DNA from 4 places in the Alteromonas fortis genome. Region 2 is predicted to be linked to each of the others. Evidence: predicted binding sites of a transcription regulator. Region 2 holds the regulator's gene; each other region holds the start of a gene.
What was found. Region 2 encodes FNR, which switches genes on or off when oxygen is low (the NO sensors DNR and NnrR bind a similar motif). Its sites were predicted from a motif close to TTGATCTAGATCAA; they were not measured.
Positions count from the first base shown of each region.

Region 1: a site for FNR is predicted at 3,456-3,469, ahead of PCAR9_RS00135 (OmpW family outer membrane protein). Genes of this name have one in related genera too.
Region 3: a site for FNR is predicted at 2,259-2,272, ahead of PCAR9_RS17680 (GbsR/MarR family transcriptional regulator). Genes of this name have one in related genera too.
Region 4: a site for FNR is predicted at 2,040-2,053, ahead of PCAR9_RS19225 (high-potential iron-sulfur protein). Genes of this name have one in related genera too.

Region 1 is NZ_LR812090.1:28,985-33,598, reverse strand. It holds gene PCAR9_RS00155 (glycosyltransferase family 2 protein) at 1-717, shown strand, start outside; gene PCAR9_RS00150 (gamma carbonic anhydrase family protein) at 744-1,286, shown strand; gene aroE (shikimate dehydrogenase) at 1,283-2,122, opposite strand; gene PCAR9_RS00140 (group II truncated hemoglobin) at 2,121-2,552, shown strand; gene PCAR9_RS00135 (OmpW family outer membrane protein) at 2,668-3,342, opposite strand; gene hemF (oxygen-dependent coproporphyrinogen oxidase) at 3,555-4,487, opposite strand; gene tsaC (L-threonylcarbamoyladenylate synthase type 1 TsaC) at 4,484-4,614, opposite strand, start outside.
Region 2 is NZ_LR812090.1:2,376,638-2,381,251, forward strand. It holds gene PCAR9_RS10200 (heavy metal translocating P-type ATPase) at 1-2,342, shown strand, start outside; gene ccoS (cbb3-type cytochrome oxidase assembly protein CcoS) at 2,344-2,574, shown strand; gene PCAR9_RS10210 (sulfite exporter TauE/SafE family protein) at 2,561-3,220, shown strand; gene fnr (fumarate/nitrate reduction transcriptional regulator Fnr) at 3,266-4,006, shown strand; gene uspE (universal stress protein UspE) at 4,299-4,614, shown strand, end outside.
Region 3 is NZ_LR812090.1:4,136,841-4,141,454, reverse strand. It holds gene PCAR9_RS17690 (cytochrome d ubiquinol oxidase subunit II) at 1-265, opposite strand, end outside; gene PCAR9_RS17685 (cytochrome ubiquinol oxidase subunit I) at 277-1,650, opposite strand; gene PCAR9_RS17680 (GbsR/MarR family transcriptional regulator) at 1,662-2,219, opposite strand; gene PCAR9_RS17675 (tandem-95 repeat protein) at 2,679-4,614, shown strand, end outside.
Region 4 is NZ_LR812090.1:4,488,246-4,492,859, reverse strand. It holds gene PCAR9_RS19230 (amidase) at 1-1,477, shown strand, start outside; gene PCAR9_RS19225 (high-potential iron-sulfur protein) at 1,598-1,891, opposite strand; gene PCAR9_RS19220 (flavin reductase family protein) at 2,114-2,743, opposite strand; gene PCAR9_RS19215 (zinc ribbon domain-containing protein) at 2,736-2,927, opposite strand; gene PCAR9_RS19210 (hypothetical protein) at 3,118-3,405, shown strand; gene PCAR9_RS19205 (exonuclease domain-containing protein) at 3,524-4,614, shown strand, end outside.

The DNA.
Region 1 (4,614 bases), 2.3 Mb from region 2:
ATTGCGGACGACGGCTCTCGTGAAGACACTAAAGCACTTATCCAACGTCTCAAGCAAGAAACAGATATACCTATCAAACACGTCTGGCAAGAAGACGATGGTTTCCAAAAGTGCCGTATTCTTAATAAAGCTATTGTAGCCTCTGAGGGCGAATACTTAATTTTCACAGATGGCGACTGCATTCCTCGAAACGACTTTGTAGAGCAACATCTAAGGCTATCAGAGAAAAATACCTATCTTTCTGGTGGGTACTTCAAATTACCCATGAGTGTAAGTAAAGCAATCACACGTGAGGATATCGTAAGTCAGCGAGCATTCAATGTGGATTGGTTAGTTAGTAAAGGTTTAAAAAAGACGCATAAAACGATGAAGCTCACTGCAAGAGGGGCCTGGGCAGAGTTTTTAAATAAGATAAGCCCGGCTCGCCCAACTTGGAATGGGCATAGCGCTTCATGTTACAAAGAGCACATTCTGGCAGTAAACGGTTTTGAGGAAACTATGCAATATGGTGGTCAAGATTGTGAATTTGGCGATCGATTAGTTAACTATGGCCTGAAAGCTAAACGCATACGTTATTCAGCTGTGTGCATACACCTTGACCATAAACGCGGATATGTTACGCCAGAAATGCTACAGAGAAGCAAAGCGATACGTGAAGATACTAAAAAGAATAAAGTAATAAAGGCACGTGTAGGAATAGAAGAATCATCACAATAAACCGGTAATAAACAAGAGTTGCGCTAATGCATAAATCGATTGATAGTTTTAAAGGCATATCTCCTACTTTAGGCAAGAATGTCTATATTGATGACTCGGCAAGAATAGTCGGTGATGTAGTATTAAAAGATGATGCCAGTATTTGGCCATTGGTTGCTGCACGCGGTGACGTGAACAAGATTCGTATTGGCGCTCGCAGTAATATACAAGACGGCAGTGTTTTGCACGTTACCCGTAAATCAGATAAAAACCCTGATGGGTTTCCACTTATTATTGGTGACGACGTTACCGTTGGGCACAAATGTATGCTGCATGGCTGCCAATTAGGTAATCGTATTCTGGTCGGTATGGGCGCAATTGTAATGGATGGCGTTGTTGTTGAAGACGATGTGTTCATTGGCGCAGGTACATTAGTACCGCCAAACAAAAGATTAGAGAGCGGATTTCTTTATGTAGGAAACCCCATGCAAAAGAAAAGGCCACTCAACGACGCTGAAATGGCATTTCTAAAACAGTCTGCCGTGAACTATGTAGTATTAAAAGATGAGTACCTAGAAGAAGCGAACTAGTTTCGCTTCTCACTTTGCTCAACAATATCTCTAACCCGTTTTACAATGTCCGAGGTATCAGGTCGCTTTTGTGTCCATATATAGAATGCTTCGGCAGCTTGCTCAACTAGCATCCCTAACCCATCTATTTGCGTATTAACACCTAGCTCAGCCGCATCTCTCATAAAGCGCGTAGGTGAATTTTTATAAACCATGTCGTAAACCACTTCACAGTGTTGTAAAACACCATCGTTCAAACTACACGGCAACTCATTATTTAAACTAGCGGCTGTTGAATTGATAATAATATGAGGTGCTATCGTTGCGATATCTTCAAGAGGCACCACCTGCACTTTTGCGTTTGACGCGGCGCTTGCGACTTCGTCAGCTTTTGCTTTCGTTCTGTTCGCAATAGTCAGTGAAGCAGCGCCCGCTTTTAATAATGGAGAAATAACACCACGGGCTGCACCGCCGGCACCGATAAGCAATACGCGTTTATCTTTAACTTTCACGCCACTATTTAGTAAATCATTTACTAGTCCAACACCGTCTGTGTTGAACCCTAACAGCTCACCGCTGCCCCCATTCATTAATGTATTAACAGCTTGTGCATCTTTAGCTGCTTGGTCATCTACCTTTGCTAAGTTAAAGGCATCAAGCTTAAAAGGCATTGTGACATTGCAGCCTACAGCGTTTTCTTGAGCTAAAAACGCTTTGGCGGCTTCAACAAAACCATCTTCAGGCGCAAGTATCTTTTCATAAGAAATCTTTTCTCCAACTTGATCAGCAAACATTTGATGAATAGTTGGTGATAAACTCTGTGCAATAGGATTTCCGAATACAGCGAATTTTTTCATGGGAATACGAGACTTATTTAATATAAAGAAGAAAAGCGATAGTCGTGCTTCGCAGAGTACACCATATGAGCGTATAGGTGGAGAGGAGAAAGTACGAGAATTAGCAAATACGTTTTATGACATTATGGAGACCGATCCACTTGCGAATGAACTACTTGCTATTCACCCTCAGCCATTAGACAGAATTCGTCATGTATTCTTTTTATATTTGAGTTTATGGCTGGGTGGTCCTGATGATTATCAGCAGCAATTTGGACACCCCCGTTTGCGTGCACGCCACCTTCCCTACACAGTAACACCAGAGTTGAAGGCGCAGTGGATGTATTGTATGCGCAAAGCCATGTTTAAAACGGTTAATGATATCGCCTTAGCTCAACAGTTACTTGATGCACTTGATCAACTTGCCAATCACATGGTGAATACAAAATAAAAAAGCGCGTTGAAAAGATTAACCTTTTAACGCGCAAGTCCCCTGTTACCGTCTACGCTCTTCGTGGCGTATAAAGTAGTGCAATTGTGAAAGCTTCAACTGTTAGGTTTAGGCCCTAGAAGGTGTAACCTACCGATATCGTGTACACCCAAGGGTCTATTTCAATATCACTAACCTTTCCAGCAGCATCGCCAACTTTAAAGGTGGCTTCTGTATCAATATCTATATAACGAACCGATGCGTTTACATGCCACTTAGTATCTATTTGATAGTCCATACCAACCTGAGCCGATACACCAAATGAGTTATCAAGCGATAGGTCACTTAAGCCCGCTGTTTCATTTGCGCCCGTAAACTCTTCGTCAAAGATAAAGGTATAGTTGATACCTGCACCAATGTACGGCTGAAATGCAGAGCTTGCGTCGTTGAAGTAATAGTTCGCGGTTAATGTAGGAGGAAGGTGCGTCACTTCACCAAGCTGGTTCCCTGTACCAAGAGGGTCTGCAACAGAAAAGTTCACGTCGTGCTTAAAAGGCGTTGCTGCAAGCAGCTCAATATTAATATTATCGGTAATAAAGTACGCAACGTTCAAACCTAGCTGGGTATCATTATCAATATTAAGGGCAACACCGAGGTCTGTTCCACCAGCGACAATGTTAGAAGTAGATTCGTCAGGAGCAACGGTAGTTAGACCGCCACGGACAATCCAATCGCCCTGTTGATGAGCGCTAGCTAGAGGTGAAATTGCAGCAATTGTAAGACAAAGTGCAGATAATGTGTGTTTGCGCATGATGTGTCTCTTTTGTGTTTAACTAAGATGGCGCTACTTTACGCCCTTGGTTAAGAGAAACATTGATCCAGCGCAAGCTTGATAACTCACTGAAACAAAGATGATATTCGGACTTGATGCAGATCAAAAAACGCCGTGTGTTCAACTCGCACGGCGTTTTCCTTATTAATGACATCAGATAAATCAGTAAAAGCGACCTTACTAAATTAAATTCACCAGTCAGTAGGCTTTAACCAGTCAGTTAACTTAGCTTCAGCGCTACCCGGTGCGGGCGTATAGCAATATTCCCAGCGGGCTAACGGCGGCATCGACATTAAAATAGACTCTGTGCGCCCTCCGGTTTGTAATCCAAACAGGGTACCGCGGTCGAATACTAGATTGAATTCAACGTAGCGACCTCGGCGATATAGCTGGAAGTCTCGCTCTCTTTCACCAAAATCGGTTTGCTTACGGCGTTCTACAATAGGAACGTATGCGTCAATAAAGCCGTTGCCTACCGCCTGCATAAACGCAAATGACTGTTCAAAGCCCAACTCATTCAGGTCATCGAAGAACAACCCTCCCACGCCGCGAGTTTCGTTGCGATGTTTTAAATAAAAGTAATCGTCACACCACTTTTTATACTTAGGGTACACATCATCGCCAAACGGCTTACATAATTTCTTTGCGGTATCATGCCAGTGCACAACGTCATCTTTGAACGGGTAAAACGGCGTTAAGTCAAAACCACCACCAAACCACCAGATAGGTGCTTCACCTTCTTTTTCCGCAATGAAAAAGCGAACATTAGCGTGCGACGTCGGGATATACGGGTTATGTGGGTGGATAACAAGTGATACGCCCATTGCTTGAAAGTTTCTGCCCGCAAGCTCAGGACGATTTGCCGTTGCTGATGCTGGCATTTGGCTGCCAAACACGTGTGAAAAGTTAACGCCGCCTTGCTCAATCACCGCACCGTTTTTTAAGACTCGAGAGCGACCACCGCCGCCTTCTTCACGCTGCCAACTGTCTTCGACAAACTGACCTTTTCCGTCGGCGAGCTCGAGGGTTTGGCAGATTGTGTCCTGCAGCCCTAGTAGATAGCTTTTTACTTGTTCTATTACTTCAGCGGCATTTTTACCGTCCAGTAATTCTGCTGATGTCATGCTCTTATTACCTCTGCTGTGTCACCATCGCGAATGGTACTGGGTTTAGTTGCACCACCTACTGCACCGTCAACGTAGAAAACGGAATCAGCGAATACGGCTTTTGCCTCTTCAGTAGTGGTGGCTG
Region 2 (4,614 bases):
GTTTAGCGGTAGCTGAAGCTATTGTTAACAATGGTTTAGAAGACTATTACCAGTTTAGGACCGAACCTGCACAAAAATCTGATGACGGTATTTTAGAAACACTAGATAAACTCAAAGTCTATGACGACCCTTCCCTTCAGGAAGAGTTTGTGTTTGAAGAAGGGCAAGATAAGCAAATTCAGCTGACACTTGAGGGTATTACATGTGCTGCCTGTGGCTGGCTTATTGAAAAGCAATTATCGAAAGTTGAAGGCATTAAGCAAGTAGCTGTAAATGTTCAAGAGCGTCGGGCTTTAGTTACTTGGTCACCGTTTCAAATTAAGCTTAGCCAAATTCTCTCTACGCTGAAACGTATCGGCTATATTGGCTCTCCATTTCACCCTGATGAGCACGAAGCCAGCTATAAACGCGAACAAAAGACCTTTCTTAAGAAGTTAGGGCTAGCAGGTATCATGACCATGCAGGTGATGATGCTAATGACGGGGCTGTATTTTGATTGGTTTGGCGCCATCGAATTAGAAACACGACAGTATTTTTACTGGGTTGCCCTTACACTCACCACCCCGGTTGTACTGTATTCTGGTAGCACCTTCTATGTCGGTGCAGCTAAAGCGCTAAGCGCACGAACAGTTAATATGGATGTACCTGTTACGCTTGCCATATTTGGTACCTATATTGCCGGTATTCGCTCTACCATGCTAGAACAAGGCGAAGTGTATTTCGAATCCATTTGTATGTTCATTTTTCTGCTGTTGCTTAGCCGATTCTTAGAACATCGCAGTCGACACAGAGCGGCGCAGATTTCTGCCAATATGATGCAGTATGTTCCTGTGTCAGCGACTAAATTAATGCCAGATGGCAGCGTTACTGAATGCTTAGCAAAGCAACTAAAAGTGAACGATGTAGTGCTAGTTAAGCCCGGTGAGACAATTCCCATTGATGGGCTGGTAACAGAAGGTAACGCTGCGGTTGATGAGTCTATGCTAACGGGTGAATTTAACCCTGTGCGCAAGACAAACAACAGCGTTGTATATGGTGGTACCGTATGTCAGGACGGCAGCCTTACCATTACTGTTACGCAAACACTTAAAAATGCGCTGGTAAATCAAATTGTGAGGCTTCAAGCAAGTGCGATGGCCAGCAAACCCAAGGCCGCGCAAATAGCCGATAATTTTTCTCGATATTTTGTGACTGCGGTACTGCTGATTTCAGCGTTAACCTACACCTTTTGGGCCTATAACGGCAGTGTTGATGCATTTTGGATCACCATTTCGGTGCTAGTAGCAACCTGCCCTTGCGCCTTAGGGTTAGCCACACCATCAGCGCTCACTTGCGCTATGGCGAAATTAAACAGACAAGGCATTTTGCTAAAGCGAGCCGATGCTCTTGAGCAAATAACTGGCATTGACACTATCGCGCTCGACAAAACCGGTACGCTTACACAAGGTAAGTTCACTATATCAAACGCCTGGTATGCTGACGGCGTAGACAGCGACAGCGCGTTTTCCATTGCACGCGCACTTGAATCTCGCTCTGAGCACCCTATTGCTAAAGCCTTTAGCGGGGATAAAGCCTTTAGCGATAATAAGGCCGTTAGCGGTGATAAAACGTCAAACGGCAACACCATACACAAAGTGTCCAATTTTACAGTCACGCCAGGTGGTGGAATTAGCGGTGAAATTAATGACACACTATTTTGCATGGGCTCAGCAGCATTCAGTGTTCACGAATCACAGCAATCATTTATCGAGGGTTACCCCTCGGCTAATGTGTTTCTTACCGTCAAAGGCCGTATTATGGCGGCTTTTGAAGTTCGTGACTCACTGCGTGACGATACCCAAGAAACCCTCGATATATTGGCAAAAAGTCATACCCTAGCTGTATTAAGCGGCGATACACAGCAAAACGTCGACTCCCTAACGAAACCTTTACCAATTTCCACCGCTAAAGGGGGCCTTACCCCAGAACAGAAATACGAAACGGTTCAAGCTATGCAGCAATCGGGCTCCAAGGTAATGATGATGGGCGATGGTATTAATGACGCGCCAGTGCTTGCTAGTGCCGATGTAGCGATAGCAGTAGGTAATGCGACAGATGTTGCGAAGACTGCTGCCGACGTGATATTGCTAGGCGACCAGCTACTTTCTGTGCCGGAGTTAATTAAAACCTCGCACCAAGTGAAACAAAAAATAAGACAAAATATTGGTTGGTCGTTAGGTTACAATGTGCTGATCTTACCCTTCGCCGTAACAGGCCTGCTTTCACCGTGGATGGCGGTTGTTGGAATGTCATTAAGCAGTATCATAGTAGTGACAAACTCTACGCGACTTCTGGGCAAATAGTATGAGCATAATTTACGTTTTAATACCAATCGCGATCATCATAGTAGCTGTGGCAATTGTGATATTCTTCTGGGCGGTTAAAACCAATCAGTTTGAAGATTTAGACCGTCAGGGTTACAGTATTTTGTTTGATGATGACCTTCCGCCTGAGGAAAAAAAGCTCGCTGAGCAACGCAAGCAATTTCAGGATAGTAAAGTAGATAAAAGCCAAGAGTCGCATGGAGGGGATTAATTATTTCTCAGCCTTTCTTATCGGCTTAGCTGGCGGTGTTCACTGCGTGGGCATGTGCGGGGGTATAGTGGCAGCGCTAAGAATGGTGTCACCAAAAGGTGCTTCAGCATTACCCTATACCCTAGCCTACAATATAGGACGTATAGCAAGCTACACCATCGCTGGCGCGCTAACTGGGGCGCTTGGAAAAATAGCCGCCGACTACGTGCCCCTTGCCAACTATGCCCTATCTTTGCTTAGCGGCCTTATGCTGTTGTTGCTAGCCTGTTATTTAGGTAAATGGTGGACGGGTTTAACGGTATTGGAAAACGCTGGAAAAGGATTGTTTTCTAAACTGCAGCCATTATCTAAGCGTTTTTTACCGTTCAAAACCCCTTTTAGCGCTATCCCTTATGGGTTTATCTGGGGCTGGTTACCTTGTGGATTAGTGTATTCAACACTTACTTGGTCTTTGGCTGCGGGCAATGCAGTACAAGGCGCCGCCGTGATGTTTTTCTTCGGTTTAGGTACTTTGCCAACGCTACTCGCAGCAAGTGCAGGCAGTCAGTATATTGTTAGTAGTTTTCAAAACAGTCACGTTAGACAACTCATCGCAGTAATAATGGCCATATATGCAGCCTATCTTATTCATGGCGCAATCGTTTAAAAATAGGTGTATTATTGTCGTGGGGTCTTTATAAGAGCAAGCATTATGAGCAAAGGAAGCCAATTTTCTATTCACTGTCAAAACTGTAGCTTTAGTCACCTGTGTTTACCCGTTGCACTAAACAAAACAGAAATTGAATCTCTTGACGATATAATCGAGCGCAAAAAGCCGCTTCATAAAGGCGATACGCTCATTCAAACTGGCGATAAATTTCGTTCCCTTTTTGCGGTAAGAACAGGTTCTTTTAAATCATTTGTAACTAATCAAGAAGGTGAAGAGCAAATCACCGGCTTCCACTTCCCGGGTGATATTATTGGTTTTGATGCCCTGCGTGAAAGTAAGCATCAAAGTTACACTTCTGCGCTAGAAACCGCCATGGTGTGTGAACTGCCTTATGACACACTTGATGAAATGTCGGTTCAATTTCCCAAACTACGCCATCAGATCATGAGCTTTATGAGCGCTGAGATAAAACAAGATCACGACATGATCATGCTTTTAAACAAGCGTACTGCTGAAGAGCGTTTGCTGTATTTTATATCACACCTTTCCCAGCGTTTTGAAGAGCGTGGCTTTTCGCACAGAGAGTTTCACCTAACTATGACCCGAAACGAAATCGGCAACTATTTAGGCTTAACGATAGAAACCATTAGCCGTCTATTAAGTCGTTTTCAGAAGGAAAACATTATCAAGGTAGACGGTAAATTGATCTCTATTTTGGATTTTGACCGGTTAAATACCAAGCTAGAGGCGTTAAATGGCCCTAGCGTAGTTTGTAACGGTTAATTTATTCTTCTTTTATCTTAAGCGCGCTACATGCGCGCTTTTTAGTTTTAATCTTTAAAATTTCACTGTATTCCCTTAGTGAGTTACACAATATCCATCCATTGAGCATGAAAGCTCCCGTAAAATTCAGTGTAGCCTTTTTTGTTTATCAACGAATTATTTACGCCTTGATCCAAAACAACTCACGTTTTTTTAAATGTCGTTTATAGTTAATGTAAATGGTTTTTATAAACTGTTTTGAAAAAATATCGATGTCGACAGCCATACAAAGCTTTGTAGTTGAGGAGACGTTATGATTGAGTGTAAACGAATTCTTGCCGTGGTGGACGCGGAACGCGACAACCAGCCTGCCCTAAGCCGTGCCTATGAACTTGCATCAAAAACCGGCGCCACGGTTACCGCTATGATGGTGGTATATGATTTGTCTTACGATATGACAACCATGCTTAGCCCCGACGAACGTGAATCAATGCGCGATGCCGTTACAAAAGAACACGCCAAATGGCTATCTGCCCAGCTAAAAGAACAAGGCTTTTCAGAGACCGATATTGTGGTTGAGTGGAACAACCGTGCTTATGAGTCGATTATTTATTACGCCCTTAATAACC
Region 3 (4,614 bases), 1.8 Mb from region 2:
AGTACAGAGTTTGCAGAAACTCGCTATGGGCTTCAGGAAAAGCGATAAGCAGTAAGCCTATGGCAAGCACAAGCCAAGTTTCATTGGCATCCCAGTAAGGCCCAATAGAGGCTATCATGTCGTCGCGGAAAGCCTCTGTTCTCGGCGGTATTAATACACCAACACCTAAATCATAGCCGTCTAAAATAGCGTACAGCAATACAGATAAACCAAGTAAGCCGACATAGATGTTTCCAAGCATTTCTGTTGATATATTTTCAAACATGTTTGCTCTCCTTATACCGTGCTTGGGTCAGGTTCAGAGGGTTGCATCTTAGCCTTCGCTACTTCGCGCTCTTCCGTCGTTATTTCCTCGATTTCCACTGCTTTTCGGCACATCAACATAAGCGTTCCCATGTATGCGATTAAAAGCACCGTGTAAATAACAAGGTAAAGCGTGAATGACAGGGCTATATTAGCAGGTGGTAGTTGAGTAACCGCATCAGCGGTTCTTAAGACACCACTCACTAAATAAGGCTGTCGACCTATTTCTGTAACGTACCAGCCAGCGAGCGTTGCTATCCAGCCGCTAAATGCCATGCCCGCAAACGTGCGTTTCAGCCACGCAGGGAATTCTTTCTTGCGAATAAGGTAAAGACTACCCAGCCATGAAACAGCCAGCATTAGCATACCCATACCTACCATGACTCTGAAGCCGAAGAAAACAGGGGCTACAGGTGGGTGCTCTCCCTCAAACTCATTAAGCCCTTTTATCTCTCCTTTAAGTTCATGGGTAAGAATTAAACTTGCACCATAGGGAATGGGAATTTCAAAGTGGTTCTCTTTGCTTTCTTCATCTGGAATAGCAAAAAGCAATAAAGGTGCACCTTCAGTGGTTTCCCATAACCCTTCCATCGCCGCCACTTTTTGAGGTTGATGTTCAAGGGTATTTAAACCGTGCATGTCGCCCGCAAAAATTTGCAAAGGAATTAGCACGGCCGCCGTGTAGGTAGCTGTTTTAAGTGCTAATTTTGGGGCAAGTTTATCGTCACCTTTCAACATTCGGTATGCTGAAAGTCCGGCAATAAGGAAACTAGCCGTTAGCCCAGACGCCAACATCATATGAGCGAAGCGATAGGGGAAAGATGGGTTGAAAATGATTTCTTTCCAGTTTGTGGCATAAACCACACCATCGACTACTTCAAAACCTTGTGGGGTTTGCATCCAACTATTAAGCGCTAATATCCAGAATGCAGACGTTGTGGTGCCAAGAGCGACAATAAGAGTAGATGCCGTATGCAGCCAGTTAGGAACACGGCGTATACCAAATAGCATGATCCCCAAGAACGTGGCTTCTAAGAAAAATGCGGTAAGTACTTCATAGCCTAAAAGCGGGCCAGCTACGTTGCCTACTTTTTCCATAAACCCTGGCCAGTTGGTGCCAAACTGAAATGACATAGTAACGCCGCTTACTACACCTAATGCGAAGCTTAGAGCGAAAACACGTACCCAAAAGCGATACATGCGCATCCACACAGGGTGACCTGAAATGTTAGAGCGCAGCTTAAAATAAAATAGAAACCAGCCCATCGCCATGGTGATGGTTGGAAACAAAATATGGAAACTAATATTTAACGCAAATTGTAAACGAGACAGCAAGAATGCATCCACAGAGAGCCCCCTTAGTTAACGCTGTTTTTCCCCAGAAGTAGCTTGTCCTTAAGCTCAAGCATACGGCCCACGCCAGAACCTAACTTCATCAACGTGTTTAACTTTTCAGGCCCAAGATTCTGAAGCTCTTCAGACCATGCCGTAATTGATTCGAGTAAATCATGGATTTCGTTCAGTTTATGTTGAGCATTCGCCTCCTTTTCATTTGCAGGTGCATCGAGAAGTAAATCCCGAAGTAGGCTCATGGTTGGGTCTATTTCACGCTTTCGGCGCTCTTCAAATACTCTATTGGCCAGTGTCCAAATATCGCCAGCCGGAATAAAAAACTCTTTTCTCTCGCCGGGAACATGGTGTTGTTTAACAAGGCGCCATGACTGTAGCTCTTTTAAGCCCATGCTAGTGTTGCCTCTGGATATATTGAGCGCATCGGCAACTTCTTGTGCCGAAATGGGCTCTTCGTTAAGCACAATAAGTGCAAGTATTTGCCCAACTGTTCGATTGAAGCCCCAGCGACTTCCCATTTCGCCAAAGTGCATGACTGCAGATGTAATTAAAGGCGTCATTTTCATTCTTATTTTCCAGAAGTTTCAGAAATTACTGAAAGTTTATTGTCAAAGGTCAATAAATACAAGTGTTATTCATGTTATGAGCCGAATAAAACAAAAATTTAATGTTTGGACAAATGCCTAATTTGACCAAACTTTTTATTAAAAAAGCTCTTCAAGACGACATCGGGCGGGCGATTGCAAATTTAAATAGGGAGTTACCCCTAGAGCCTTTCCTTATCCTTATGTCTAGTTTTCTTACTGAATCTGTCGATGTAATGTCCGCGCTTCATTACGCTAACTTATTAATAAACAACAAATATTAGCTATTGTTTATTTAATTTTAATGTTTGATTTGTTGGCGAAATCGAAATTCTTGATCTAGCTTTCAGAGTCTTGTCGAGTACTTTTTAAAGAGTGTTCTCGGTAAAGATTATGGAAGAGAGCTATCTCTCTAATAAATATACGCGCTAAAGGAAAGACATGATCCGCACATTGTCCAAAGCCATTATCGGTACTTCATTACTTCTAGGTGCATTACAAACTGCACAAGCAGCAACCCCTGTTATCACCAACGCAGCGCCGCAAAGCGCGTTTATTGGAGAGTCATTCTGTTACGACATACCATTAACTAACTCAGGTACCACTGGCTATGGTCCTTATCTGCGCGTTATTCATGATGCAGACTTAACCTTCAATGGTGCGACATTTATAGGAAGCAACAGTGATACCGTTAATGTCGGCACATTCGACCCCATTGCGAACAACAATGAGCTCGAAGATCCTATCATTGCGCAAACCGTTGCAGGCACCGAAGGGTTCAGTTTTTCAACGGTAGATATCCCAGTTGGCTCGGTTGTAACCAATGGCCCTGATCTAACTACTAATGTTTGTTTCACTATCGACAGCAATGCAGCGCCTGCGGAAGCGTTTGTTATTGAAGTCACACCCGTATATGAGTTTGGTGACACGGCAACAGGTGACAATGGTCCAACAATAGGCACAACGCAAAGCGCGTCGGTTGAGGCGGCACTTTACCAAGTAACAACGCAAAGCTCGGCTGCGGAAAACGAGCTTGCTGCGGGTTCAAGCTTTTCAGCAACCGTTACCCATACGGTTGATGTAGCGAACGGCCCTACCATAGACAACTTACAGTTTACGGATGTTTTAAACAGCGGCGTTCAATATAGTGCTCAAGCTACGATAACTGGTGGAACTGGGTGCTCTATAGATAGTGAACCCTCTGCGTCAAACCCCGGTGGCACTTTAGATGTTTCGTGTGTTTCTGCTACGGGAACAAGTAGCGAAAATGATGTGCGGGTAAGCTACCCCATGTATTTTACTAACGTCCTGAATTCGCAGCAGTGCAGCGCTTCAAGTATTGAGCATCCGCTTGACTTTAATGCGAGTTTTAACGGCAATGGGCTTACCCAGGTTTCTAGCAGTGATACGATTTCGGCAAAGCATGTTGCAATTCAGCAACGCGTTAACGCCGCTCAATCAAGCCCTGGCAACACGCTCACTGTTACTAACTCTATTCAAATTTCTGACTATATATCGGTAGATTCTTTAATACTTAACGATACCATTGCCGATGGCGTAGATTTTTCCTCAGATATCACGGTTAGCTATGGTGGAAGTACGTTTAACATAACGAGGCCTGCTTCAAGTACTGATGCCAGTCAAAATGAGGCCATCACTTACAACGTTACTAACGCAACAGGCACGCTTCCGGGCGGAAGCGTTTTGACGGTTTCTTACACCGTAGATATTCAGCAAAATTACGTTGGTGGTTACACAGGAGTTGATAGTAATGCCCCTGTCGTTGCTAACGATTCACTGTCGTTTTCTCAAAGTGCTCAATATAACCTAGTGAATGGCGCAGTGAGCTGCTCAGAAGGCTCAAGTGACTCAGTATCTATAGAAGGAATAACCACCACTAAATTCCTCGTAAATTCTGACAATAACACGACTACAGAAGTTCTTGAGTACGCACCGGGTGAAAGCGTGACTTATCGCCTGCACATGAATATCCCATCGGGCGACACAAACGACATTGTTTTCAAAGACTTTTTACCGCTCCCTGTGTTCCTAGTTTCCTCGTCAACAGTTAGTACTAGTTCAGATTTTTCGACTAACGCTAATTTCGCTTATGGCCCTGAAAACACGATAACGTCGCTTACACCTGCCATCACGCTATCGACCACGGAAAACAGCGTAACGCTAGACTGGGGGGATATTTCAACATCTACCCCTGAAGTGCTAGAAGTTGATTTTACTGTTGAGGTTACCGACGAGCCTTACGCCGACGGTCTAAGGTTAGCTAACTTGTTCCAAGGAACATCAACCAATACACCAGACGCTGTTAGCGCCGACCTTAAATCTGCTGAGATAATAGTTCGTGCGCCAGAATTAACTG
Region 4 (4,614 bases), 2.1 Mb from region 2:
ATCGGCAGAGCTTGTGAGCGGGTATTTAGCTCGTATTGGTGAGTTGGATAAAAAGACAAATAGTGTCTTAGCGCTAAACCCCAATGCCTTAGCTGAAGCTAAATCAATCGATAAACAATTTGCCAGTGGAGCTGAATTAGGCCCGTTAGCCGGTATTCCAGTATTGCTAAAGGACAATATTGAAAGCGCAGAAATGCCCACAACTGCAGGTTCTATGGCGCTAATCAATAACGACACCGGACGAGACGCCCCTATTGTTGCGAAGCTAAAAGCAGCGGGCGCGATTATTTTAGGTAAAACAAATTTGTCTGAATGGGCGAATTTTCGTTCTGAATCATCGATAAGCGGTTGGAGCGCAGTAGGTGGCTTAACTCGAAACCCTCACATATTATCAAGAAGCGCATGCGGTTCGTCGTCTGGCTCGGGCGCAGCAATGTCGCTTCGATTAGCATCACTTGCCGTAGGTACTGAAACCAATGGCTCTATAATCTGCCCAGCATCTATTAACGGTGTAGTCGGCTTTAAACCAACCGTTGGTTTACTCTCAAGAACGCACATTGTACCTATTTCCTTTAGCCAAGATACGGCTGGACCAATGACCTCAAATGTTCAAGACGCATGGCTAATGACTGCTGTAATGGCTGGGGAAGATGCAAGCGATAGTGCTACTGAAAATACAGCGTCTCATCAACCTAACGTGCCTTCATCGAAAATGCTGGCAACAGATTTAAAAGGCAAACGCATTGGTGTTGTCAGGTATCGCCAGGGCGACAACCCTCACGTACTACAAGTCTACGAAAGTGCGCTAAACCAGTTAAGAGCATCGGGAGCTACGCTGGTGGACATTAGTGATTTTTCTCAGCCTGATTCCTTCTGGGCCGACTCGTACAATGTTTTACTCAGCGAGTTCCATCACAGCATCAACGAATATTTGTCGGGGTCACCAGCAGAGCTCCCTGCACGAAATTTATCTGAGCTTATTGCTTTTAACAACCAAACCGAGCGAGAGCTAGCGTTATTCAACCAAGATATTTTTGAAAAGTCGCTAGACGCGGCGTCTATTGATAGCGAAGCATATCAAAGCGCCCTTCGCCTTATTCAAGATACAGCGGGCAAAAACGGTATTGACGCATTGCTAGCAAAACACAACGTAGATGTATTGGTTGCGCCTTCAAACAGCCCTTCATTTTTAATCGACGGTGTGTATGGCGACCATTCGCCGGCTGGTTTCATTGGTATAGGCTATTTAGCCGCTGTTGCGGGCTATCCACATCTCACAGTACCGGCGGGTGAAGTGAAAGGCCTTCCAGTAGGCATTAGCTTTATCGGTGCTAAGTGGAAAGATGAAGATGTGCTAAAGATAGGTAAAGTCTTTGAAGCTAAACATGGTTTTTTCATTAAGCCAGGTCTTTTACCTACACGTTTTGATGACCCCAGCTTAAAAGGCATACAAAATGGACTAAATGAGAGCCGCTAGATAAAAGCACGTGGTTTGAATGTGAAGTTTGTTAAGCAGTATTGAAACTAAAAAGCCCCCGATAATTATAGGGGGCTTTTGCTATTTACGTATGCTATTTATGTAGCTGCGAGTGATTATTTAGCCTGGCTTTTTAACCCAAGCGCTACACCAGCCATCAGCGTTAACCAGCTTGTTAGGGAAAATGTTACAAGGGCGATATTGTTCGCCATCGGCACCCTGCACGTACATGCAGTTTGCACATTTTGCACCTTCAACGGTTGAAGACGGTGTGTAGTTTAATGCTTTCGCAGTTGGGTCATCAGCGCTCAATTGTTCTTGAGCTTGTGCACGTAACGCTACACCACCTAATGTAAGACCGATAACTGTAGAGCCAGACAGTTTTAAAAAGTCACGGCGATTTACAGATTTCATAACATTCTCCTTAAGAGATAGAAACGATAATGATTCTTTTTTATTCAGTACCTTAAACGCAAAAACCTGCCCAATGAGGCAGGTTTTGTGTAATGTTTAAATACTATCTCTTTTTGAAAAAAGATCGAACGAAATGTCTTATTTTCACTTGATCTAGATTAAATAAACTTCAGAGTAATAATACCTGATTGTAATTATCAGACCCTTCTATCTGCTAAAAGTTCATTTTTTAGCTAGGGGGACTCCGGGTTTGGCGTAGGCAAATTGTGCAACACGCGTAGTGCTATGATAGCTATCTAAACCAGAAATGCAGGCAGTGTTTGCTTTTTCTATATCGGCGTATCCATCTGCATCAATAATGTTCTCTGGCATATGAAGCTCTTGAATTTCTCCAATAACCATTTCGGTTTCGTTAAGCAGTTTTAAATGTTGCGCCACCTTTAAGCCCATCTTGATTTCACTTTCTTTAACAAACGGAGCACTAAATGACTCGCTAAACTGCGGCGTTAAACCCACTGCTTCAAATTCGCTCTCATCTGGAGCGTAGCGAGCAGACGTTTGGTGCGCTTTGTCTAGCCAATCAGTCGACACGTGATTTAGCGTGTAAAAGCCCTGTTGCTTTATATTGCTAAGGGTATCTCGTACCACAGTATGTGGGCGCATTATCATGCCTATAAGTGGCGGGTTAGCACCCACATGAACGATAGAGCTTACAATGGCTAAATTGTTGGTGTTTCCGTTTGTGGTACCCACTAACGTAGCCGACTTAAAGCCAGACAAGCTATTGACTAGATTAGCTCGATATCGCTGTGCAAGCGCATCTATATCGCTGCGTGTAAACTGCTTAGTCATTTTCTCGTTCTGCCTCAATTTGAATGTCGTCACCATGCTGATAAGCGGTCAACTCTATAGGTTGGCAGCACACCTGACAGTCGAGTACTTGGACTTGACCTACATCGTTAACCTCATCTATCTCAACGTCGTTAGGCGCCATACAGTAAGGGCAGGAGAAGCCCATGGAACGGGTTAAGCTCATATTTCATTGCCTTGTTAATCACGAATAGTGTTTATTACGTAATGCTAAGACGAGTGGATTTTCTTTAGCAAAATACCCCGTTGTTTATGAAAAAAACGCGCTGAGGCAATCGCAATAGCCATTATTAAATGAAAGGCTTAATAATTAGCCCGAATAAACAGCAGCAAGGTGAATGAATAGAGGTGATGGTGTGGCAAATAAAGTAGGAAAATGCCCGTGTTGTAACAGAGAGACGCGCCTTACTTATCACCACCTTATTCCAAAAAAAATGCATCGGCGCACCTATTTCAAAAAGCACTTCAGCAAAGCCGAACTGCAGGACGGTATTTATATTTGTAGGCAATGTCATAGCGGCATACATCGCTTTTATGATGAGATGACATTGGCCAAGCACTACTTCAATTTACAACGTTTACTAAATGACGAGCAGCTTTCAACGTTCTTTCAGTGGGTGTCTAAACAGAGAGTTCGTGTTTAATAAATGGCTTGGTCTAATACCGGCCAGTAGACTTTAAATACATTCGATATGGATTTAATTTGATTAACTAGGCTGTATAAATATACACTATTGGTGTTTTCATAGCCAAAGATACCTCATGCGAAAAGATTTACCGCCACGTTATTACCTCACACATTTTCACGAGTTCCTTAAGTTCTTTGAAGGTGCGAACAGCATGCTTTTGAGTGATGAGGCAGCTGATTTTGTCGAGCGTTTTAACGCATTAGACGATGACAAAAAATGTATTGTGGTACGCGCTGCAAATCGCAAGTATGCGGTTATTGACAGAACCCAGTTTAACTACGGCGAAATAACCGAGCCGCAAGCACAAATAGATTGTCTCATTGATAGCGGGTGGTTTGGCGACCTTTCGAACGCGTCGCTTAATGATATCGCCAGCGTTCTAACCAAAGACGCGTTGTTGGCGCTTCTTGCTGAATACGGCAGTACGCAGGGGCTGGCGTCTCTCACTAAGCCCAAACTTGTGACGTTACTTAATGAACATATCGGTGCTAGAGGCTGGCCAGAGAGCTTTTCGCTAAATAACTATTTGATGTGTTTGTTTGATAATGCGCTTCGCTATTTGCTGTTTATCTATTTCGGTAATACCAAAAGCCGTCTGAATCAGTTTTCTATGCGCGATCTCGGTGTAATGAGAACCCGCTCCGATTCGGTAACCGATACTGCACGCTTTGAAAGTAAAAGCGATGCGCAAGCCGCTTGGTTTTACGCCAACCACTATAGCCAGCTAGCCTTTTATAACAATGATATGTTACTTGCCTTAGCGGAAAGTGATTTCCCTGCTACAGAAGGTGTGTCAGCCAGTTTCTATCGCGACCAGTTGCTTTATGCACTTGGGCTTAAAGTGTTGGCTTTTGATAGGGCCAAAGGGTTAGACATTTTAAAACTAGCGCAAAGCGATAAAGCAAAGGAAAAGTGGCTAAGAGAGAGCTATAAAGACGGACAAGAAGATGACGTCAAACAAGCTCTTGAGGGCATTATTGATAATCCTCAATCTGATACGCTATTAGCGTTCGCGGAAGATTTTTATGCCCGTAAATACCATAAAAAGCGTACCAGTACCGTTACCGATATGCTGCGAAATGCAAGTCGGTCGTTAGATATTGATGTAAGCCAAAACCAGCAGGTAGAACGCGGCGTATTGGCCCATTATGCAAGGCAAGGCGT